DNA from 4 places in the Anaerocolumna sp. AGMB13020 genome. Region 1 is predicted to be linked to each of the others. Evidence: predicted binding sites of a transcription regulator. Region 1 holds the regulator's gene; each other region holds the start of a gene.

The links. Region 1 encodes Rex, which represses fermentation and respiration genes when NADH is low (regulators of the CRP and FNR family bind a similar motif). Its sites were predicted from a motif close to ATTGTTAANTANTTAACAAT; they were not measured.
Region 2: a site for Rex is predicted at 1,390-1,409, ahead of adhE (bifunctional acetaldehyde-CoA/alcohol dehydrogenase). Genes of this name have one in related genera too.
Region 3: a site for Rex is predicted at 3,165-3,184, ahead of R2R35_RS12930 (DRTGG domain-containing protein). Genes of this name have one in related genera too.
Region 4: a site for Rex is predicted at 1,287-1,306, ahead of R2R35_RS04210 (oxidoreductase). Genes of this name have one in related genera too.

Annotation. Positions count from the first base shown of each region.
Region 1 is NZ_CP136910.1:5,088,128-5,093,507, reverse strand. It holds gene alr (alanine racemase) at 1-44, opposite strand, end outside; gene R2R35_RS21440 (NAD(P)H-hydrate dehydratase) at 10-1,704, opposite strand; gene acpS (holo-ACP synthase) at 1,762-2,130, opposite strand; gene R2R35_RS21430 (hypothetical protein) at 2,132-2,743, opposite strand; gene R2R35_RS21425 (redox-sensing transcriptional repressor Rex) at 2,793-3,467, opposite strand; gene R2R35_RS21420 (DUF1349 domain-containing protein) at 3,778-4,359, opposite strand; gene R2R35_RS21415 (ABC-F family ATP-binding cassette domain-containing protein) at 4,702-5,380, shown strand, end outside.
Region 2 is NZ_CP136910.1:3,024,885-3,030,264, reverse strand. It holds gene R2R35_RS12305 (HD-GYP domain-containing protein) at 169-1,248, opposite strand; gene adhE (bifunctional acetaldehyde-CoA/alcohol dehydrogenase) at 1,643-4,258, shown strand; gene R2R35_RS12295 (DUF4446 family protein) at 4,496-5,008, opposite strand; gene R2R35_RS12290 (ParB/RepB/Spo0J family partition protein) at 5,022-5,380, opposite strand, start outside.
Region 3 is NZ_CP136910.1:3,178,248-3,183,627, reverse strand. It holds gene R2R35_RS12955 (PHP domain-containing protein) at 1-19, opposite strand, end outside; gene R2R35_RS12950 (hypothetical protein) at 12-347, opposite strand; gene R2R35_RS12945 (NUDIX hydrolase) at 371-877, opposite strand; gene R2R35_RS12940 ([Fe-Fe] hydrogenase large subunit C-terminal domain-containing protein) at 969-2,252, opposite strand; gene R2R35_RS12935 (ATP-binding protein) at 2,332-2,757, opposite strand; gene R2R35_RS12930 (DRTGG domain-containing protein) at 2,754-3,104, opposite strand; gene R2R35_RS12925 (NADH-quinone oxidoreductase subunit NuoE family protein) at 3,563-4,057, shown strand; gene R2R35_RS12920 (ATP-binding protein) at 4,066-4,623, shown strand; gene R2R35_RS12915 ((2Fe-2S) ferredoxin domain-containing protein) at 4,751-5,125, shown strand; gene R2R35_RS12910 (NADH-quinone oxidoreductase subunit NuoF) at 5,129-5,380, shown strand, end outside.
Region 4 is NZ_CP136910.1:993,310-998,689, reverse strand. It holds gene R2R35_RS04215 (PucR family transcriptional regulator) at 1-1,152, opposite strand, end outside; gene R2R35_RS04210 (oxidoreductase) at 1,325-4,138, shown strand; gene R2R35_RS04205 (SDR family NAD(P)-dependent oxidoreductase) at 4,236-5,012, shown strand; gene R2R35_RS04200 (cold-shock protein) at 5,271-5,380, opposite strand, start outside.

The DNA.
Region 1 (5,380 bases):
TTAAATTCTTCAATTGATGTCAGGTCTATATTTCCTGCTGTCATAGGTTCCTCCATTCATATCCGCAGTAACAGTGCATGACTTTATTACCGCTGAAATGTGATTGATTATATCATCTGCCATTAAGGAGTGCTGACCAGATTCTTCCGCCGCAAGGTCACCGGCTAAACCATGGATGTATACACCAAGGGCTGCCGCTTTATCCTCTGTCAGACCTTGGCCTAACAATCCCGCTATCATTCCGGTTAACACATCTCCTGAACCTCCAGTAGCCATACCGTTATTACCGGACAAATTAATATATCTGCTTTTCTTTTCCGCCACAATGGTTCTGGCATCTTTTATAGCATATACCATATTATTATCCAGAGTACATAGACTGGCTGCCTTTAAAAGATTTTCCTGAATCCATTTTATGGGAACATGAAGCAAATAGCTGAGTTCCTTTAAATGTGGTGTAAGTATGGTTCTGTCAGGCAGAAGATGCTTAAGAAATGAAATTCTGTCAGCCGCCTGCTGTTCTTCCATTGTTTCTGCTTGCGGTAAAGGTGAAGCTCCCGGTGAAAAATCCTGTTCTTTCATGTAATTTGCTGCTTTTTGACCAAGCAGCCAGAGGGCATCGCCATCAATAACAATCGGCACCTTTACTTCCGCAAGGACTAGCTGCAATAAACGCTCTGCCTGCGTACTTCTCCCTATACCAGGTCCGATTACTACTACATCCGCCCATTTGATCTCCTCTTTTAAAGTATTCATATCCCTAAGGTTAAGTTCCCCGTCAGAATAAGTATTTATAAGAGCTTCCGGCAATATGGTCTGCAAAATCGTCCTGTTTTTCTCATTGGTCAATATCTTGACTAAGCCGGCTCCCATACGGTATGCTGCCTTGGCAGAAAAATAAGCTGCCCCTGACATATCTGCTGAACCCGCTATAACAAGGATCTTTCCATAACTGCCTTTATTTGAATAGGCTTTCCTATTGGGTATTAAATTTAAATCTTCCTTATTAAAGGTATAGTGATGGAATGGAAGCTTAAGGTATTCAGGTGCTGCAAACCCAATATCCGCAACTGTTATAACCCCTGCATATTCACATCCGGGAAAAAGTACAAGTCCTAACTTAAGGTATCCAAAGGTTATTGTATAGTCTGCCTTCACTGCTGCCCCTAAAGGAAATCCAGAATCGGCTGATATTCCTGATGGTATATCAACAGCAAATACCTTCTCTTTTTTTAATCTGTTTATTTTATCTATTATATTCTTATATTCACCCTGAATATCTTTATTTAATCCGATGCCGAAGATGGCGTCTATAAGAATCGTGTTTTCATCAATAGTATATTCCGGGGTATCAATATTGCTAACTATTTCAACACCGAAATTCACAGCAATTTCTAATTGCTGCAAAAACAAGGCGGATGCCTTATTCCTGTCACCCACCACATATATTGCTGCTTTGTACCCTTTACAGGTTAGAATCCTGGCAGCCGCAATTCCATCAGCTCCATTATTCCCTGTACCGCATAAAGCAAGTATTTTCAATTTTGTATCTTTCTCACAGCTTGAAGTTATGATATGTTCATCAATTACTTCTGCTACCTTTAAGGCAGCACGCTCCATCAAAACAATAGCAGGTATCCCCATTTCTTCCGTGGTTTTCCTGTCAACTTCCTGCATCTCATTACGCTTGACCAGATATTTCATATAAACCTCTTTTATAAACTTGACTTTCTGAATACCTATCTACGTATTTTCTGAATACTACGAATTAATGCTTTCTCCAACAGCAAAAGCACTGGCGAACTCCTTTGTGTTTGTGATAGTTACCAGTATCCTTTGACATGCAATTTTATCGGCAGCCTCTTTGGCTCCTTTCAATAAATTCACAAAAGGTTTCCCGTATTCATCCCGCAATACTTCTATATCTGAAGGATGAATTCCTCGAAAACCCAGACCCAGCATTTTTACAACTGCTTCTTTTACAGCAAAATTTCCGGCAAGCTTTCTTCTGTCTGTCTGAGCAAGTTCTAACTCTTTTGGAGTAAAGATTCTCCTGCAGAAATGTTCCCGCTCACAGGCTTTCATGACTCTTTCGATTTCAATTAAATCTGTACCGATACCAACAATCATGCTATTTATTCCTTTTTATCTCTTCATCCAGTTCCTGCAATAGTTCCGGTCCCAGCAGATCATGCATGTAATTATAGATATCTGCATTTTTCATTTCCATATCCTGTTTCTCTAGGATTTTTATTTTCAGCTGTTCTCGGATGTTTTGAATCCACTTATTAATCTCATTGATTTTCTCTGTGTTCTCACTGAGCCGTCTATAGCAGATTTGTGAACTTTCTATTATTAAAGCTTCGTTAGCCGCCTTAATTTGATAAGGCAGATCAACCAGTTCATTCTCTGAGTCTTTTACTTTATCGCCAATTTCCCTTATCAGTCTCTGGTTCTGATCAAGTTTCTTTTCTTTGGCTTTTCCCAGCTTTGTGTCATTGACATCCATGTGAGTGATAATCTCACCCATCAGTTGATTCTTTATCTTCTTGTAATCCTTTAAATCATTGGTAAGTTTGCCTTGCTGTTTCATCAGCTCATCCAGTTTATTTTCCATTGCTTTGATGTGAACAGGTTTATCATAATCCGGAAACAGCTGATGCCAGCGTTCATCCAATACTACTATTGGTATTTTCTTACCCTTAAAGATTTTTTCAAAGTTTATGTCTTCCTTTTTTCTCATGTATACTTATACCCCATTTCTGGTGCAAGCTTTCGCTTTGGTGTCCTTTTTAATTATTATCGGATGAAATGTCTTCTTCCGTAATACCTTGGGACTCTTCCAAATCTTTTAGGGTATAGGATAATCTCATAAGACTTTCTAACAGATGTACATTCTCTACAATGACATCGGAGGGGAGATTTAAATCTACTGGCGCAAAATTCCAAATGGCTTTAATACCTAAGGCCACTATTTCTTTAGCAGTCTGTGGTGCCTTTATCTTTGGTATGGTCAGTGCGGCTATATGAACCTTGTTGCTCTTCACAAATTCTTCCAGTTCATCCATCATCTGTATCTGAGTTCCCCTGATTGATATTCCTTCCAATCGCGGGTTAACATCAAAGATACCCTTAATCATAAATCCTCTTCTTTCAAAATCACCATAGTTTGCCAATGCCTGTCCCAAATTACCCGCTCCTATGATGATTACATTGTACTTTCTGTCAAGTCCTAATATTTTTCCAATCTCAGTAAACAGATATTCAACATTATATCCGTACCCCTGCTGTCCGAACCCACCAAAATTGTTCAAATCCTGCCTTATCTGGGAGGCAGTAACCTTCATCCTCTCGCTTAACTCCTTAGATGAAATACGTACCACGTCATTTTCCAGCAGTTCTCCCAAGTAACGATAATATCTGGGTAAGCGCTGTATTACGGCTAATGAAATTTCTTTCTCTTGCACTTCTGACCCTCCTTTATTTTTTATAACTGAAAGCAGGTAATTCAATATTGCAAATTAAAACTGATATATGCATATATTCATTAACCTGCTTTTGATTTTCTTATGTTTAAAGGAATGTTTTAAGTAAACTGTTTTTACTCTTCCTGTGTAAAAATACGGTATTCAGGTATTTCTACAGAAAGGATCCTACAAATTCTTCATTTAACTTAATTTACTCCTGAATATAGCTTTCTAATAAGATATTATATGTGAATGATATTTATTTGTCAAATGCTGATTCCTATATGAATTTTCCAATAATTCCCTCGGTTTATCTGCCGGCGCGTATATTTAAAACCGTTCTGTGCTCCAGCGATATATTCTCAAAATAACGTTCTCCGCCTTCTCCAATTGGTGCTTGTGCCACCAAACCAACTTTGATTGTCTGACTGGCGGGCAGAATAAAATAACGCATCATATCATATTTTATACCATCCAAAGAATAGTGAAAGGCAAAGGCATCTCCTACCCTGGCTGCCTGAAGCCAAACCTCATTTCCTTCTATATTACAGCCGTTTGCATCATCAGACAAGGGATTTGTTACAACACTGACAACTGCATTGGTGTCAAAATCCGTCTTCTCAAAGCAGGCCTTAGCCCAGATGCTGTCATTCTCCATTAACATTATCGTTGCTGCATCAAAGGTATCCAAAAAAGCATGAGATACCTTGGCTCTAAATACAAAATCCCCAAAAATTTCTGTATAATAAAATGGCGCATTATCACGTACAAATACTCCTGTCCCACGGAAGAAATCACTCTGCCCGGGTGCTTTTATCACAATTCCTTCTTTTGTATATCGAATACTGCTTTCATTTAACCATTTAAAATCTTTGAAAAATTTCTTACTCATGTGTAAACCCCTTTCCTAATTGGCTTATAATAGTATCTGCGCTGTAAATTACAACCTTCCCGCAGTCTGTAACAGGCACTTTTTCTACATGATATCATTGATACAGGCACTTTTTCAAGTTATTTATCTCACTTAATAACGGAAGTAAATCTTTAACAAAAACTTTGTACATAATCCGAGTTTCTTCTTGAGACCTCCATCAAAACAACAGATCAGCCATAATCTCTCTCTTATATGTCATCCTCTTTGGTTTACCTTAGCTGGGACATGTCAATTACTTGACTTTTTACAGTCATTCCTTTATGATTCTAAATAGAAATCCAAAGAGAAAGGTAATTTGAAATGATTTTAGCATGCAGAAATATTTCTAAAAGCTTTGGAACAGACCAGATTCTTAGCAATGTTTCTTTCCATGTAAACGAAAGGGAAAAAGCCGCTGTTATCGGTATTAACGGCGCAGGAAAATCCACCCTTTTTAAGATTATTATGGGAGAACTGGCACCGGACGACGGAGAGATTATATTTGCAAAGGGTTGCAGTGTTGGTTATCTTGCACAGCATCAGGGACTCTCCTCTGAAAATTCCATTTATGATGAAATATTAACCGTCAAACAGGATGTTATTGATATAGAAACCAAGGTTCGCCAGCTGGAGGAATCCATGAAGGAGGCATCCGGAACCGAACTGGAGCAGATGCTTTCTGCCTATACAAGATTAAATCACGAATTTGAATTGAAAAATGGCTATGCTTATAAAAGTGAAGTTATTGGCATTTTAAAAGGACTGGGTTTTACTGAAGAAGAATTCTCAAAACCTGTCACTACATTATCAGGCGGTCAGAAGACACGTGTTGCTCTTGGTAAACTACTCCTAAGCAAACCCGAGTTAATCCTTCTGGATGAGCCTACCAATCATCTTGATATGGAGTCTATTGCCTGGCTTGAAAACTTTCTGGTTAATTATCAGGGTTCTGTTGTTGTAATAGCCCATGATCGTTATTTTCTTGATAAAGTTGTAACAA
Region 2 (5,380 bases), 2.1 Mb from region 1:
TTTATTTCTCATATTTTTGTATTATTTATATTACTAAATCATATTTTCTTTCCAGAAATTGCAGATACAAGCTTTTACTTTTTAATCTGTAACCCGAATTATCATAAAGAAATATCCTATCAGAACATAACAAGCGTATAAATGACAAATTGTCCCTTATAATAGTATTTACCCTATATAGTCATCTGTATCCATAGTATCAACAATCATGGTTGACAGGTCAGTTTTAAGGTCCTTTTCTATCCAATTAGCATAATTACGTCCATTGCTGTCAGTCAGCATACGCAATACCGGTCTTGTAGGGCATTTGGTGTTCTGTCTTAACACAATTCCAGTCTCACCTTCATCAGTAACTACAACTGTACCATTTGGATATGCTGCTATAAGCTCTATAAAGCAATGTACAACTTCAAAATCAAACTTAATACCGGCCTGACTGACGATATAGTCCAAAGCATGGTGCACCTTCAGCTTCGGTATCAGGAAACCATATACAAGGCTGTCAAAAGCATCACATACAGCTACAATCTTACTTCCTATTTTAATCTTGTCACCCTTTTTATGAAAAGGAAATCCTGAACCGTCAATTCTTTCATGGTGGCATAAGATAATATCTTTCGAAGCTACTGGAAGCCAGTTCTCTTTGATAACGGAAGAATATCCATACACAACATGCTTCATTAGTTCTTTTTGCTCTTCCTTACTGCTCTTTAGATAATTGTAATTATGATAATCAATCTTTACCAGATTGTATCCCATATCGTGGAGTAAGCTGCCCAGAGCAATCTGCCTTACTTTATCTTTACTTAATTTCATTCGTAATGCAATCAAAACAGACATGGCGCATACATTTAAAGAATGGGCATAAGTACCTTCATTCTTTTTTCGTATACCTGATATACTATATAAAACGTGAGGTGAGTTAACTATATCACAGATTATATTTTCTGCAACATTTTTAATTTCTTCTAATTCACCATACCCTTGATAAGTATAACGTTCTATAACATCCCGCACTATGTCCTGGCATTCATATTTAATTTTTTCTTCAATATTCTCTTCTTCGTTAACGCCTTGGGATAATTCATCTTCTATACATATATAACTATATCCTAATTCTTTCAGTTTCTTGGCATATTCTATCTTAACAGGGGCTCCTGCTGACATAATCACAATACCGCTGTCTGTTATGATATCCCTGGCTAGTAATTCATGTCCCTTGATTGTATCAAGTAACACCTTTCTCATATAGATACCTCATGTATATACAAAGGGTAATGATCCTTATCATTTGTATACTATCAACGAAAATAATATTAGTTTCTTCTTAATACAATATCGGATAAAAACGGCAATGTCAATATAGGTACAGAAAAATAGTTCCAGTGCATTGTTAATTACTTAACAATAAATTTATAAAATGACATTTTTTTTATACAATTTGTTAAATCAGCAATTTCACAAATTTTCCACTTGTGCATTCTGTACGGTATATGCACTTTTTGCACAAAAACTTAGGTGCTATTTTATGCACGATATACAAAATATTAGTTTGACAAATTAATAACAATTTGATATATTAAATGTGTAATAAGCAGCGCAGTTAATTGTTAAGAATTTAACATATATAAGGAGGACTCCCATGAGTGAGAAAAAACAACCTACCCCCCAGGAACATGTAGATCAACTAGTTAAGAATGCACAGGTAGCTCTGAAAGAGTTTATGAATTACGATCAGGAACAAATTGATACTATCGTTCATGAAATGGCACTGGCCGGACTTGCTAAACAGCAGTACCTTGCTAAAATGGCAGTTGAGGAAACACAACGTGGTATTTATGAAGATAAGATAACAAAGAATATCTTTGCTACAGAGTATATCTGGCACTCCATTAAGTATCAGAAAACAGTTGGTATTATAGAAGACAATGAAGAGGAAGATTACATGACCGTTGCAGAACCAATTGGTATAGTAGCTGGTGTAACTCCTGTAACCAATCCCACTTCAACAACAATGTTCAAGATAATTTCCTGTATTAAAACAAGAAATCCTATAATTTTCGGTTTCCATCCAAGTGCACAACAGTGTTCCAAAGCAGCCGCACAAACCTTATATGATGCAGCAATCAGTGCTGGTGCTCCTAAAGATTGTATCCAATGGATTGAGTATCCTTCCGTGGAAGCAACATCAGTATTAATGAACCATCCTGGTGTAGCATGCATTCTTGCAACCGGTGGTCCTGGAATGGTTAAAGCCGCATATTCCTCCGGAAAACCTGCCTTAGGAGTTGGTCCTGGTAACGTACCTTGCTTTATTGAGAAAACTGCTGTTTTAAAACGTGCAGTAAATGACCTTGTTCTTTCCAAATCCTTTGATAATGGTATGATTTGTGCTTCTGAGCAGGCTGCTATTATTGAAGCCCCTGTATATAAAGAAGTTATTGAACTTATGAAAAAAGCAGGCTGCTATTTTGCAACCAAAGAAGAAATCAAAAAATTAGAGCCTGTTGTAATTAATATAGAAAAATTATCCGTAAATCCTGCCATAGTTGGACAGTCACCTGCAGCAATCGCAGCTCTTGCCGGATTTACAATTCCTAAGGAAACAAAGATTTTATGCACAGAGATTGATGGTGTAGGCAAAGAATATCCACTTTCTATTGAAAAGTTATCACCTGTTTTAGCAGTTGTTAAAGCAAAAGATGTGGAAGATGGTATGAGTCTTTGCGAGAAGATGTTAGCAAATGGCGGTATGGGCCACTCCTCCGTACTTCATTCAACCAATCAAACTGTTATTACAGAGTTTTCAAATCGTATGAAGACCGGACGTATCATCGTTAACTCTCCTTCTACTCATGGTGCAATTGGTGACTTATACAATACAAATATGCCTTCCTTAACACTTGGATGTGGATCTTACGGCGGAAACTCAACCACCCACAATGTCTCAGCAGTTGACCTGGTAAATATCAAACGTGTGGCTAAGAGGAGAAACAATATGCAATGGTTTAAGATTCCTAACAAGATTTACTTTGAATCAGGTTCAACAGCTTATCTTTCCAAAATGCCTGATATAACAAAAGCATTTATTGTTACTGACCCTGCTATGACACAGCTTGGATATGTAAACAAGGTTCTTTATCAGTTAAGAAAAAGAGAAGAATATGTTCACTGCGAGATCTTTGATCAGGTAGAACCCGATCCTTCTCTCGAGACAATCATGAAGGGTGTAGACTCCATGAATAAATTCAGACCTGATGTCATTATCGCATTAGGCGGTGGTTCTGCTATTGATGCTGCAAAAGGAATGTGGTTATTCTATGAGAATCCGGATGCAGATTTTAAGAACATGTCCCTTAAGTTCTTGGATATAAGAAAACGTACCTATAAATTCCCTCAGTTAGGAAAGAAAGCTAAATTGGTTGCTATTCCTACCACCTCCGGTACCGGATCAGAAGTTACCTCTTTTGCAGTAATTTCTGACAAAACTGAGAACAAGAAATATCCTCTTGCTGATTATGAATTAACTCCTGATGTTGCAATCATTGATCCAGATTTCGTTATGTCAGTACCTAAGAAATCAACAGCATGGACCGGTATGGATGTTTTAACACACGCAATTGAAGCATATATCTCCATTCTTGCTTCTGACTATACAGATGCATTAGCAGTACACGCTATTGAGATGGTATTCACATACCTGAAAAGGTCTTTCGAATTTGGAGAGAAAGATCCAGTGGCTAGAGAAAAAATGCACAATGCTTCAACTATTGCTGGTATGGCATTTACAAATGCATTCCTTGGTATCAATCACTCCTTAGCTCATAAACTCGGTGGTGAATATCATGTACCTCATGGATGTGCAAATGCCATCTTACTCCCTCATGTAGTTCGTTACAATGGTACCTCCTGCCCTACCAAATTTACATCATGGCCTAAATATGAGAACTATATTGTAGGGGATAAGATTTTTAACTTAATGAAGAAATTAGGTTTTGCTCCTAAGAATAATGATGATGCTGTTGAAATACTAGCAACAGAAATTGAGAAGTTAAATGCTTTCCTTGAAATTCCTGCAACTTTAAAAGAGTATGGTCTTGATGAGAAGGATTTCTTAACAAAAGTTAATCCACTTGCAGACTTAGCATTTGGTGATCAGTGTACAACAGCAAATCCCAGACTTCCATTAGTATCTGAATTAAAGGATTTATATTTAACAGCTTACTATGGAAAAGATAACGTACCTGCTAAGAAATAATATTTAATTGATATGAATCTACATTACAAAAACAACCTGCCTGAAAAGGCCGTCTGCGAATGCAGACGGCCTTTTTATATATTCTTGATGCATTTTTTTCTTAATATATTTTTTTCTTAATATATCTTTTTCTTAATATATCTTTTTCTTGATTTATATTTTTCTTGATATATCTTTTTCTTGATATATCTTTTTCTTGATATATTAATACTTAATATATTTTATAATTGATATATTTTATTCCATATAATTTCTTGTTTTCTTAGCTTCTTCTAATGCTAGTTTTTCTTCAGATGACAATACTACAAAAGATTCTCCCTTTATTATTTCTTTTACATAAGTATAACAACCTTCTCTGGTAGAATGCATTGAATTAAGGACAAAACCATCATTATCATCATTCAAGATAGCTAGTGTGAAACTTAATTTTCCTCCCATTTCCTGAAAAGCATCATACTTAACTATACCAATTTTTTGATAAGCTACTGCTAAATTTTCAAATATCTTTTTTATTTGCTCCGTATGAATATTACTTTGGTCTTTTAACGCTTTCAACTGACTGAACTTATCTTCAAACTGCACTTCAAGACTTTTACCGTCTGCACCATCCATAAATTTCTTATAATGTTTTTTCAATTTACTGGATTTCACAAACAGTACTATAAGACAAACTAACATAATTATTATAATGGCAGCAAAGCCTATTACAATAAAATCAATATATTCACTTATGTAATCACTTAACAGCATGAGAAGGTCTCCTTTAGTTTATCGTTTCAAATAGATCAATAATTCTCTCTAATTCCTCTACAGAATAATATTCTATTTCTATTTTTCCGTTATTATTGTTTTTCTTCTTAATAGATACTTTTGTACCCATAATTTTTTTGATTTTTTCTTCTATATCACGATATAGAAAGCTATCTTCTTTTACAGGAGCAACTTCCTCTTTTACCTCATTTAGCTGAGCTACTATTTTTTTAACTAACTTTTCAGTATCTCGAACACTTAACTTATCATCAAACACTTTCATAGCTGTCTGGTATTGTATCTCTTCTTCTTCAATAGCTAATAAGGCTCTGGCATGTCCACCTGATATCATATCATCTATTAACATCTGTT
Region 3 (5,380 bases), 1.9 Mb from region 1:
CATAAGAGACCTTATACATGAATCAGTTCATGAACCAGCAGAGAGGTCTCAAATACAGGCTTATTAACCGCCAGGAGAGTTATTCCCTGTTCCTTAGCTTTTAGAGCTGTCTGTTCATCGGGCATTATCCCCTCTGCCAGAACAATACAGGCAACCTCTGTCAAAGACGCAACTGCCAGGGTATTTACATTGGCCATTACCGTAATCCAGACCGCCCCTGAAAAAGCTTTTCCCATAGCTACACTTAAGAGATCACAGCAATATACACCTTTAAGCTCTCTCTCAAGGTCATTGCCAGGATTAATTATTTCGAATATCTCCTTATGAAGAATCTCTCCTACTGTCATGATGTTACCTTTTCCTTTCTTTTCTAATTAATAATAATCCCGGAATTATTTCTCTTCCAGTCTTCAATACACTTGCGGTCATAATTATTTATATTCTCTGGCAGGTTATCTCCGCTAAAAAATCTGTGACCTAACGTTTCTTCTGTTTCCTGCAGGATTTCACCCTTGTACTCAGTGGTTTTAAATATGGTACTTGTCACCCAGCAGATATCCTGATTAGGATATACAATATACCTGTCATCGCCGGAATATATGCCAAAGAGCTCCAGATTCTCCACTATAATTCCTACCTCTTCATATACCTCCCGTCTGGCGGTTTCAAGAAAGGTCTCTCCCATCTCCATCCCACCGCCCGGCAATCCCCATTTACCGTTATCACTTCGCTGCTGCAGTAAAATCTGACCTTCCTTGTTCTCGATGATAACGCCGCAGGCGGGAACCATTACAGGGTTATGTCCTATGCTTTTTCTCATTTCACGGATATAATTTTTTTTATAAGGTTTTATGATTTCGTCAATTTCTTTTTGCATTTACACCACTCTTTCTTGTTACATCTATAGAATGTGTTTCATGTTTATCAACACTCCTGCACAATATGATATGAAGCATTATCCTGCAGTATCAGTTATCAAACTTGCTGATTTCGTCAGACAGCCTGTGAATATACTGCCTTAAAATGTGAATACAATCCTGCTCTCCGGCAACACCTCTAACCACATCCTCTGCCAGTGCCTTGCAGGTAGGTGCCCCACAGGAACCACAGTCAAGACCAGGGAATTTCTCGCAAAGCTCTTCTACCTTCGCAAGCATAGTAATGCTCTCCTGCAGGTCTTCGCTTAATTTAAATACCGGTTCATAGTTAACTTCACGATTCCACTCCCAGTGCTTTACCTCACTGCCATCCAGATGATTACAGGCAACCGGCATATATTTTCGCAGCCGGATTAATTTTACCTTTGCCACAAAGGGATTCTCAACGGTAAGCACACCTCCCACGCAGCCACCGTTACAGGCATTTAATTCTATAAATTCAAGAGAGGAAATTTTCTGATCCTCCAGATCCTCCAGTACTCTGATAACATTCTCAATTCCATCTGCTGCCAGGTAATTATCCGTAAGAAGTCCTCCGGCTTCTCCGCCTGTTCCGCCCCAGCTGATGCCGATTTTACCAGATATGGCAAGATTTTCGATCTGCTGCTTCTCCTCCACTTCTTTCATAAGGCTAATAAGCCTTGGATAGATATCTTTTATGGCAATTACCCCGTCCACCTCACTCTTACTGTATCCCAGAGGGTTCTTGACCGCACTGACCTTTGCCGGACAGGGGCTGATAAAGATAATTCCTATCTTCTCTGCCGGAAGCCCGGTTTCCTTTACCGCTTTTTCCCTTGCCAGTGCCGCTGCCAGGTCAACTGGCGCCTTTATGGGCAGCAGATGTTCCAGCAATCCTGGGAAACGCACCCGGATCAAACGCACCACAGAAGGACAGGCGGTACTGATAAAGGGCATCTTTTGTTCCTGTTCCTCCAGGTACTTTCTGGATAATTCCGATACCAGCTCAGCAGCCCCACTGACCTCATATACGTCATGAAAGCCAAATTTTTTGAGTGCCGTCAATACAATATTAACATCCTCCAGATTATTGAACTGACCGTATAGTGCAGGTGCTGGTAAAGCCACGGTATACTCATAATCTTCTAATATACTCAAGGGATCATATACCGCCAGCTTTGCATGATGAGGGCAGATTCTTATGCACTCCCCGCAGTCAATACAGAATTCCTTTGTAATAACAGCCTTTCCCTTTCGAACCCGGATAGCCTGAGTCGGACACCTTTTGATACAGTTAATGCATCCCTTGCACAAGTCCTCCTGCAGACGAACAGCAGTAAAAAATTTATCCATACGAACCCCCATATATACCCCCGGCTTGCCAGGGATACTGCTCAAACAGACAGTTTAAACTGAAACACCCCATTACCTATTACTGTATTTTAACCGTCATTGTTACCGTAGTACCTATTCCAAGTTCTGTCTCGATATTCATCACGTCAGAATACTTCTTCATATTGGGCAGTCCCATACCGGCACCAAACCCCAGAGATCTTACCTTATCGGGGGCTGTAGAGTAACCTGCCTGCATGGCAAGCTCGATATCCGGTATACCTGGCCCCTTATCCTTTAACACCATATGTACTTCCTCCGGGGATAACGTCACCTGAATTGCTCCACCCTGTGCATGAATAACCATATTTATCTCCCCTTCATACATGGCTATAGCGACTTTTCTAATAATCTCAGGATTTACCCCCATCTGCTTTAACTTGGATTTCACATCACTGGAGGCTTCTCCTGCTCTTGTAAAGTCCTCAGCTGATACCTGATAGTTAAGCTGTATATTCTTACTCAATGAGCAGCACCTCCCCTTAATCCTCTTTCATAGAGCATACCGCAGGCAGGAAACATCTGCTTATCTGTAGCAAGCAGCACAATATGGCTTTCCATTGCCAGTTCTGTCATCATCTCGTCCGGTACCTTGCCCCGCACAAAGACGATACAGATAATATCCATCATCTCGGCAGTCCTTATAACCTGTGAATTACAAAGACCTGTAAGCAGCACGGACTGATCCTTTACGAAGGCCAGGACATCACTCATCATATCTGCACCGCAGGCAGTATGAACCTCTCGTTCCAGATATTTCTCTCCCCAGACGAGCCTGGCACCAAGTATATCCATTACATCATGAATTGTCATAATAAACCAAACCTTTCTCATAGCCTGTGTTTTTAATTACAGATACCCTTAAATAATCCTATTGTGAAATAAAAAACATTTCTCTCTGACTCCATTCCTTTTACTTGTGAAACTGCCCAAATGAATCGTAAAATTCGAGCTGTTTATTGTTTGTTAATTCTAACACTTTTTTCGGTTTTCTTTTTAGAACTCTTTCATTTGTATGTACAATTTATACAATTCAATAGTCTATAAATTTACACACAGTATAACATTGACGGTGTTTTTTTTCAACTTCTATCATTTTTGCATTAATAGCTTAATATTCTCTGTTTTCCATTTGTTACAATTGTTAATTTTAATATATCTGTGGATTTTTTATCAATAACATGTTATACTGATGTTGTTTGTCGAATAAAAATTTTGAAATATTTCGACAGGTAACGTACAAACAGCCACAAAATCAAGGAGGTTAAAGAATGAGTTCCCAGAAAAAAACAGTCCCGTTCGCCGGCTCAAAAGAGCAGGAAGCGGAGCTTCTCAAAGTCATTAATAAGTATAAAGATGACAAAGGTGCCCTAATGCCCATTCTGCAGGAAGCACAGAGTATTTACGGCTATCTTCCTATAGAAGTTCAGACCATTATATCAAACGAGATGGATATCCCGCTTGAAAAAATATATGGTGTAGCTACTTTCTATTCCCAGTTTTCTTTAAATCCCAAAGGAAAATACAAAATTTCCGTATGTTTAGGTACTGCCTGTTATGTTAAGGGCTCCGGTGATATTTTCAACAAGTTAGCCGAGCTGCTTCATATAGAGGGTGGGGAATGTACACCTGACGGCAAATTCTCCTTAGATGCCTGTCGCTGTATCGGTGCCTGCGGTCTTGCTCCCGTACTTACAGTAAATGATGATGTATACGGCAGACTTACGGTAGACGATGTTAAGGATATACTTACAAAATATGAGTAATTCAATCCATGATGACTGAAATCTCGTTAAACATATTAGATATTGCACAGAATTCGGTAAGTGCTCATGCCACTCTCATTGAAATAACCGTACAGATAGCTCAGTCCTTAAACCTTTTACAGGTTGAGATAAAGGATAACGGCTGCGGTATGACAGAGGAAGAAGCAGTCAAAGCACAGGATCCCTTCTATACAACAAGGACTACCAGAAAAGTAGGCCTGGGAATTCCCTTCTTCAAACAGGCAGCCTTAAGCTGCGGAGGAGATTTTCATATGGAATCAGAGCCTGGTAAAGGAACGAAAGTTTATGCTTCCTTTCAGCTAACCCACATTGACCGAATGCCTCTTGGCGATATGAACAGTACCCTTTACAGTCTGATTACCTTCCACCCGTCTATAGACTTTGTCTATACCTACCGCGTGGACGATAAGAGTTTTGTACTGGATACCAGAGAAATGCGCTCCCTACTTCACAATGTTCCTCTAAACAATCCTGAGGTAACAGTATTCTTAAAAAATTTTCTTATGGAGAATCATGAAGAAGCAAATGAAGGTATTTACTTTTAGCAGCATTTTAATACATCCGTTTCGATATAGATACTAAAAGATATACGCATCCAAGTTTGATAACTTTTTAACAAAGTCTCAAACATTGGATTTATACAGTTCTCAATATAAATAAGGAGGATATCTTATGAAAACTCTTGAAGAGTTACAGGCTATCAGAGAAAAAATGCAAGGCCAGATCGGTCTGCGTTCCGAAACTGCCAGCCAGACCAGAGTAGTGGTAGGTATGGCGACCTGCGGTATTGCCAGTGGTGCAAGACCGGTTCTCACTGCTCTTTCCAATGCCGTTCAGGAAAAAAACCTTACAAATATAGCTGTTGTACAGACCGGTTGTATAGGACTGTGCCAATATGAACCTATTGTAGAAGTATTTGCACCCGGTAAAGAAAAAGTAACCTATGTAAAGATGACACCGGAGAAAGCACTGGAGGTTCTTGAACAGCACCTTTTAGGCGGTAAAGTCGTTGACAAATACACCATCAGCTCTGAAGGGAGGATATAAGACATGTTTCGTTCACACGTATTAGTATGCGGCGGTACCGGATGTACTTCCTCCGGAAGTGTTAAGATTATCGAAACCCTGCAGTCTGAAATAGAGAAAAACGGTCTGGAGAAGGAAGTTTCCGTGGTTCAGACCGGTTGTCACGGACTTTGTGCGCTGGGACCCATTATGATTGTTTATCCCGATGCCTGCTTCTATTCCATGGTAAAAGAAGAGGATATTTCGGAAATCGTAACCGAGCATTTATTAAAAGGA
Region 4 (5,380 bases), 1.7 Mb from region 1:
CTCAAGAGCAGCGAAAGCCTGATCAAAGTGGTTTACAAAATTCTCAATTTTTGTAAAGGGATAGCTTATTCCAATACGTACATATTCTTTCTTTGCAAGATCTCTTAATAATTCCGGCAGTTTATTGAACAGGTCAGGCTCCTCTGGTAATGGGATAACAGCAGCTATACCGTTTTTGTGATAGGTTACATGGGTCTCAGCAATTCTATGCTTTAGTGCCTTGGAGGTATAATTCTTAAGATACTGCTGTCCTAAGTATCGGGCAGGCCGAAGATACAGCGCCAGCATTCTGCCGGGAAACGTAAGACTTGAAAGACGGTTGGCAATGTCCTTGGCAGGAGCACCTATCAGCATGCTGTATAGCAATTCATGATAACGGCTGTTTTCTTCAAACAAATCTGGTGTATAGTAAGCTATGGTATAGCTGACAGCGTGACTTATGGTACGAAGCATTTCAAAATGAGAGGGAAGAAAGGGAGTGTCTCCTTCTATCATTAACAGAAATCCAATCTGGGTCTTGTTGTGAAAGACCTTGCAGCTGATTTTACGGTTGGAGGATTGGCTGCATACGACTTCAAAAGCTGAAGTTGTCATTGAGGCATTTTTAATTGCTGTTAAATCCTTAACAGCATGAATGAATTCGTAACTGCAATAACCCTTGACGGTATTTTCTATCCAAAGGGGGTCATGGACCGGTATGGAGTTGGATTTGGCAATGATTTTAAAGTTCATATCACAGAATACCAGAAAGCTGCCAAGCCTAACAGAGGCTGCGTCAATTACCGCTTCTATACTGCGGGAGCTGTCTGCTAAGGCAGTGAGTTCCTCGTAAATCCCCTTGCTGCGGGTAGTTTCTATCAGATTTTTGACCATATTGAACAGGGAGAAAAGCTCCTCTTCCGCGACCCTGGCAGCATTACAGCCAGTGGTAAGGGGAAGCGGACCAGAGCCTGTACAAGCTAAAATACAATTGTGGAGAAAGACAGTCTTGTTCATTTGTTTATCGTAACCAAAATATAAGGTATTCTTCCGGATATTGGTATCTTTGCCGTCAATCAAGGCAATATCCTGTAACTCCGTATCTTCTCCTTCACTTAATATATCTATGCGGTATTCCTTGGATATTCTTTCAATCAGCTTTTTAAAAGTCATAAAAATCCCCAACTCTTTCTATCAATAATATCTCTTGTTTTATTTTAGTGCATGGTAACCAAATTGTCAAAGTTTTATCATTCATCATACACGTTGTGAATTTACCCGTAATCCTGTATCCTTATGTTATCAACAGTGTTATAAATTTAACAAAATCCATTGGAGGTACAGAATGTATAACAGATTATTTGAAACGGGAAGCATTGGCAAGGTACAACTTAAAAACCGCTTAGTCATGTCACCCATGGGCTGCGGCCTGGCTAACCTGGATGGAACACCCTCAGAGGATATGATAGCATTTTATGAGGCAAGGGCAATTGGCGGAGCGGGACTAATTATCCCTGAGATTACGCGTATAAATGATATAAACGGTGCCGGTCTTATGAGACAGTTATCCGTTACCAAGGACAGACATATCGAACCGTTGTCAAGGCTGGCAGAAGCAGTACATAAGCATGGCAGCAAGATATTTATCCAGCTTCATCATCCGGGACGTGAAACCGTGACCGCCCTTCTTGGGGGACAGCCGGTAGTGGCACCTTCAGCCATTCCCTGTAAACTTCTGAAGCAGGAAACCCGTGCATTGACCACGGAAGAGGTGAAGCAGATAGTGAAGGAGTTTGTAGCTGGTGCCCTAAGAGTGCAAAAGTCCGGCTGTGACGGTGTGGAATTACATGCTGCCCATGGATACCTGCTGCATCAGTTCCTCTCACCCTATACGAATAAAAGGGAGGATGAATACGGCGGAAGCTTCGAGAACCGTTTGAGGGTTATTATTGAAATCATTGAAGGAATCCGGAAAGAGTGCGGCCCTGATTTCCCAGTTGGTGTACGTCTAAGTATTGAAGAGTTCCTTGATAAGACTGGAGTAACCGAAGAGTATATCCATGTGCAGGACGGTGTTAAGATTGCCATGGCACTGGAACAGGCAGGAATAGATTTCATTGATCCAAGCTGTGGACTCTATGAAACCGGAATGACCTGTATTGAACCAATTTCCTTCCCTCAGGGCTGGAGACGTGATTTTCTTAAGGCTGTAAAAAGTCATGTAAAGATTCCGGTAATCGGTGTTTCTGTTATCAGGGAACCTGCTGCAGCTGAAAAGTTCTTGGAAGACGGTGTAGTTGATTTTGTCTCCATGGGCCGTTCCTGGAATGCAGATGAAGAATGGGGTAAAAAGGTCCAGGAGGGAAGGGAAAAGGAGCTGCGTAAATGTATTTCCTGCCTCCGCTGTTTCGAAAGCTTAAACGAATACAATGCTGCAGGCTTACCGCCGGAATGTGCCTTAAATCCCAGATATGCAAGAGAGAGAAAGTATGGAAATCTGGTTCGTGATACCAAAGGACATCGGGTGGTTGTAGTTGGTGCAGGTCCTGCGGGTATGACAGCGGCACAGACACTCGCACTAAGGGGAATGAAAGTAACCTTAATGGATCGTCAGGCTGAGCTTGGCGGAACGGTTAATCTTGCGAAAAAACCTCCTCTAAAGGAGCGTATGCAGTGGATTGCAGACTACTACGGCAATGAGTTTGAGAAACTTTCAGTGGAAGTCTTACTCAATACGGAAGCAGATACTGAAAGCATTATGGCCTGTAAACCAGATGCGGTTTTGCTGGCCTCCGGTTCCACTTCCATTATACCAGGCAAAATACCAGGTATTAACGGCAAGAACGTGTATACCGTAGAAGACATATTATCCGGTAAGGAAGTCCTTAAGGGCAAAAAGGTTGTAGTAATTGGAGCAGGACTCACCGGTCTTGAAACTGCAGAATACTTATGTGAAACAGAAAATCAGGTGACAATAATTGATATGCTTGATAAGCCTGCACCAAATGCAAACCATACCAATGTTGCCGATGTATGCGGACGTCTTGCAAAAGCTGGTGCACAATACCTGTTAGGACATTCCCTGAAAGAGATTACAAAAGACAGCGTTATACTGGAAAAGATAGAGAACAAAGAAGAAGTAAAAGCGGATGCAGAAGCAGTTGTACTATCTCTTGGCTTCCGTCCCGACAGAACACTGGTATCTGAACTGGAAGCCAGGGGAACGATTGTGAAGCTTATAGGTAGTGCGATAAAAGACGGCAGTATTGCTCCTGCAACCCGTACCGCATATGATACAGCCTCCAGTCTGTTTACAACAGCCGAGAAGGTACCCAGTTTTAAGGTAGCAAAGGAAGAACTTCCAAACTTCGGTAAGGTTTCTCTGATGGACGATCAGGAGGGAATCTATATCAGTTATCTGACCGATCCCGCAGCCATAGAGAGAATTCTTCCTCCGCCGTTAAAACCTTTCTCTATGCCGGTGGTTACCTTATCCGTCTGCCATGTTAATAATCCGACCTTTGCAGATGATTACTATGAAGCAATACTGGGTGTTTATGCAACTTATGGAAAAACCTTGGGACTGTATACCATGGGTCTTGTACTGGGAGGACCCGGAGCAGAAATGGCGGTACAATGCGGCAGGGATAACGGAAGTATACCAAAGAAGCTGGGTGGAGAATTTGTAATCAGACGAAATGGTGATACCGTAACAGCAGGTGTTACCAGAAGAGGAACACAACTGGTGGATATAAAGATGCATTTAGGCGAATATAACAGTCCTATGACCGCAGCTTTATACCAATTCCCGGCAGCAGGCAAGCAGACCTTTGGCGGCGGCTTCTATTTCCACTTTGACAGACAGCCCGATGAAAATGGTGCAGCTCACTTTATGAACGGTGCTCTGCTCATGAATCAATGTGAATACAATTATAAATCCTGGGAGCCAGGTATCGTATCAATGAATTTAAAATCCAGTATCGACGACCCTTGGGCAGAGCTTCCTGTCAATACCATAATTGGAGGAGCTTATTCCAAGAACAGCCTGCTGGTACATAAGCTGAATCTGGTAGAGAAATTAGAGGCAGAGGAAGTTATTCCCTATCTCCTTACCGGACGTTATGACCGTACAGCTTTTATGGAAACCGGACGTATTTAATAACGGGTGAAGGGATAGCTGAAATGATAGAAGCAATAAGCTATAACAGAAAAAGTTGATAGCTTTAAATAAATATAAAATGAAAGGAATTAAGAATATGGAGAATTTATTTGATTTAACGGGAAAAGTAGCAGTCGTTACAGGAGCAAGCTCCGGACTGGGAGCAGATGCAGCACTTGCTTATGCAAAAGCAGGTGCAGATGTAGCCCTTTTGGCAAGGCGTTATGATAAGCTTGAGGAATTAAAAGCAATTATCGAGAGTACAGGACGAAAAGCCCTTGCAGTAGCTTGCGATGTTACCAAAGAAGAGAGTGTAAAAGAAGCGATGGAAACAGTGTTCAATACCTTTGGGCAGGTGGACATCTTATTAAACAATGCCGGTATTGCAGTACGAGGTGGTGTTGACAGTATGACAGAAGAGGAATGGGATAATGCCTTTGATACCAATGTAAAGAGCATATTCTTAACCAGTAAATATGTAATACCAAAGATGAAAGAAAAAGGTTACGGAAAAGTAGTAAACATTGCATCCGTAAATGCAGTGGTAGCTGATAAAAATGATATGTTTATCAGACATTCCTACAATTCCTCAAAATCTGCTGTGCTTGGAATGACAAAAGGAATGGCAGCTTCCTATGCAAGATATGGTATAACTGTAAATGCCGTTGGACCTGCACTTTTTGAATCCGAGATGACCGCCGGAACCCTGTTTAAATCAGAGCAATTTCTGAATGCCTATAATGCAGCAAATCCTGCAGGCCGTCCAGGCAGAAAAGGTGAATTAAACGGCACGATATTATATCTTTCCAGTGATGCTTCCAGCTATGTACAGGGTCAGTTTATCATTGTTGATGGCGGCGGCTCTATTGTTTAGGAGTAGAAGCTAAGATCACGGATAATAAATGTCCTTTATGATTTATAGCTGCGTTCCTTCAGAATATTATTTAAGACACATTCAATCAATTGTTCTTCGTTGATTGAATGTGTCTTTTTGATTTCTAGTTTCGTTCATACAAGCGGAAAAAGATAAAAACGGATTATGAAGTTCATCATGGTTGCAGCAATAATAAAATAAGAACCCCGGACGTTCTTAAGAAAGTCCGGGGTTCTTATTGGTATAACGAATTGAAACTTAAGCTATTTCTACGTTAACAGCCTGTAAACCACGAGGTCCGTTAGTAATTTCAAAAGTTACATTCTGATTTTCTTCTAAAGTCTTAAAACCATTAGAAACGATTCCGC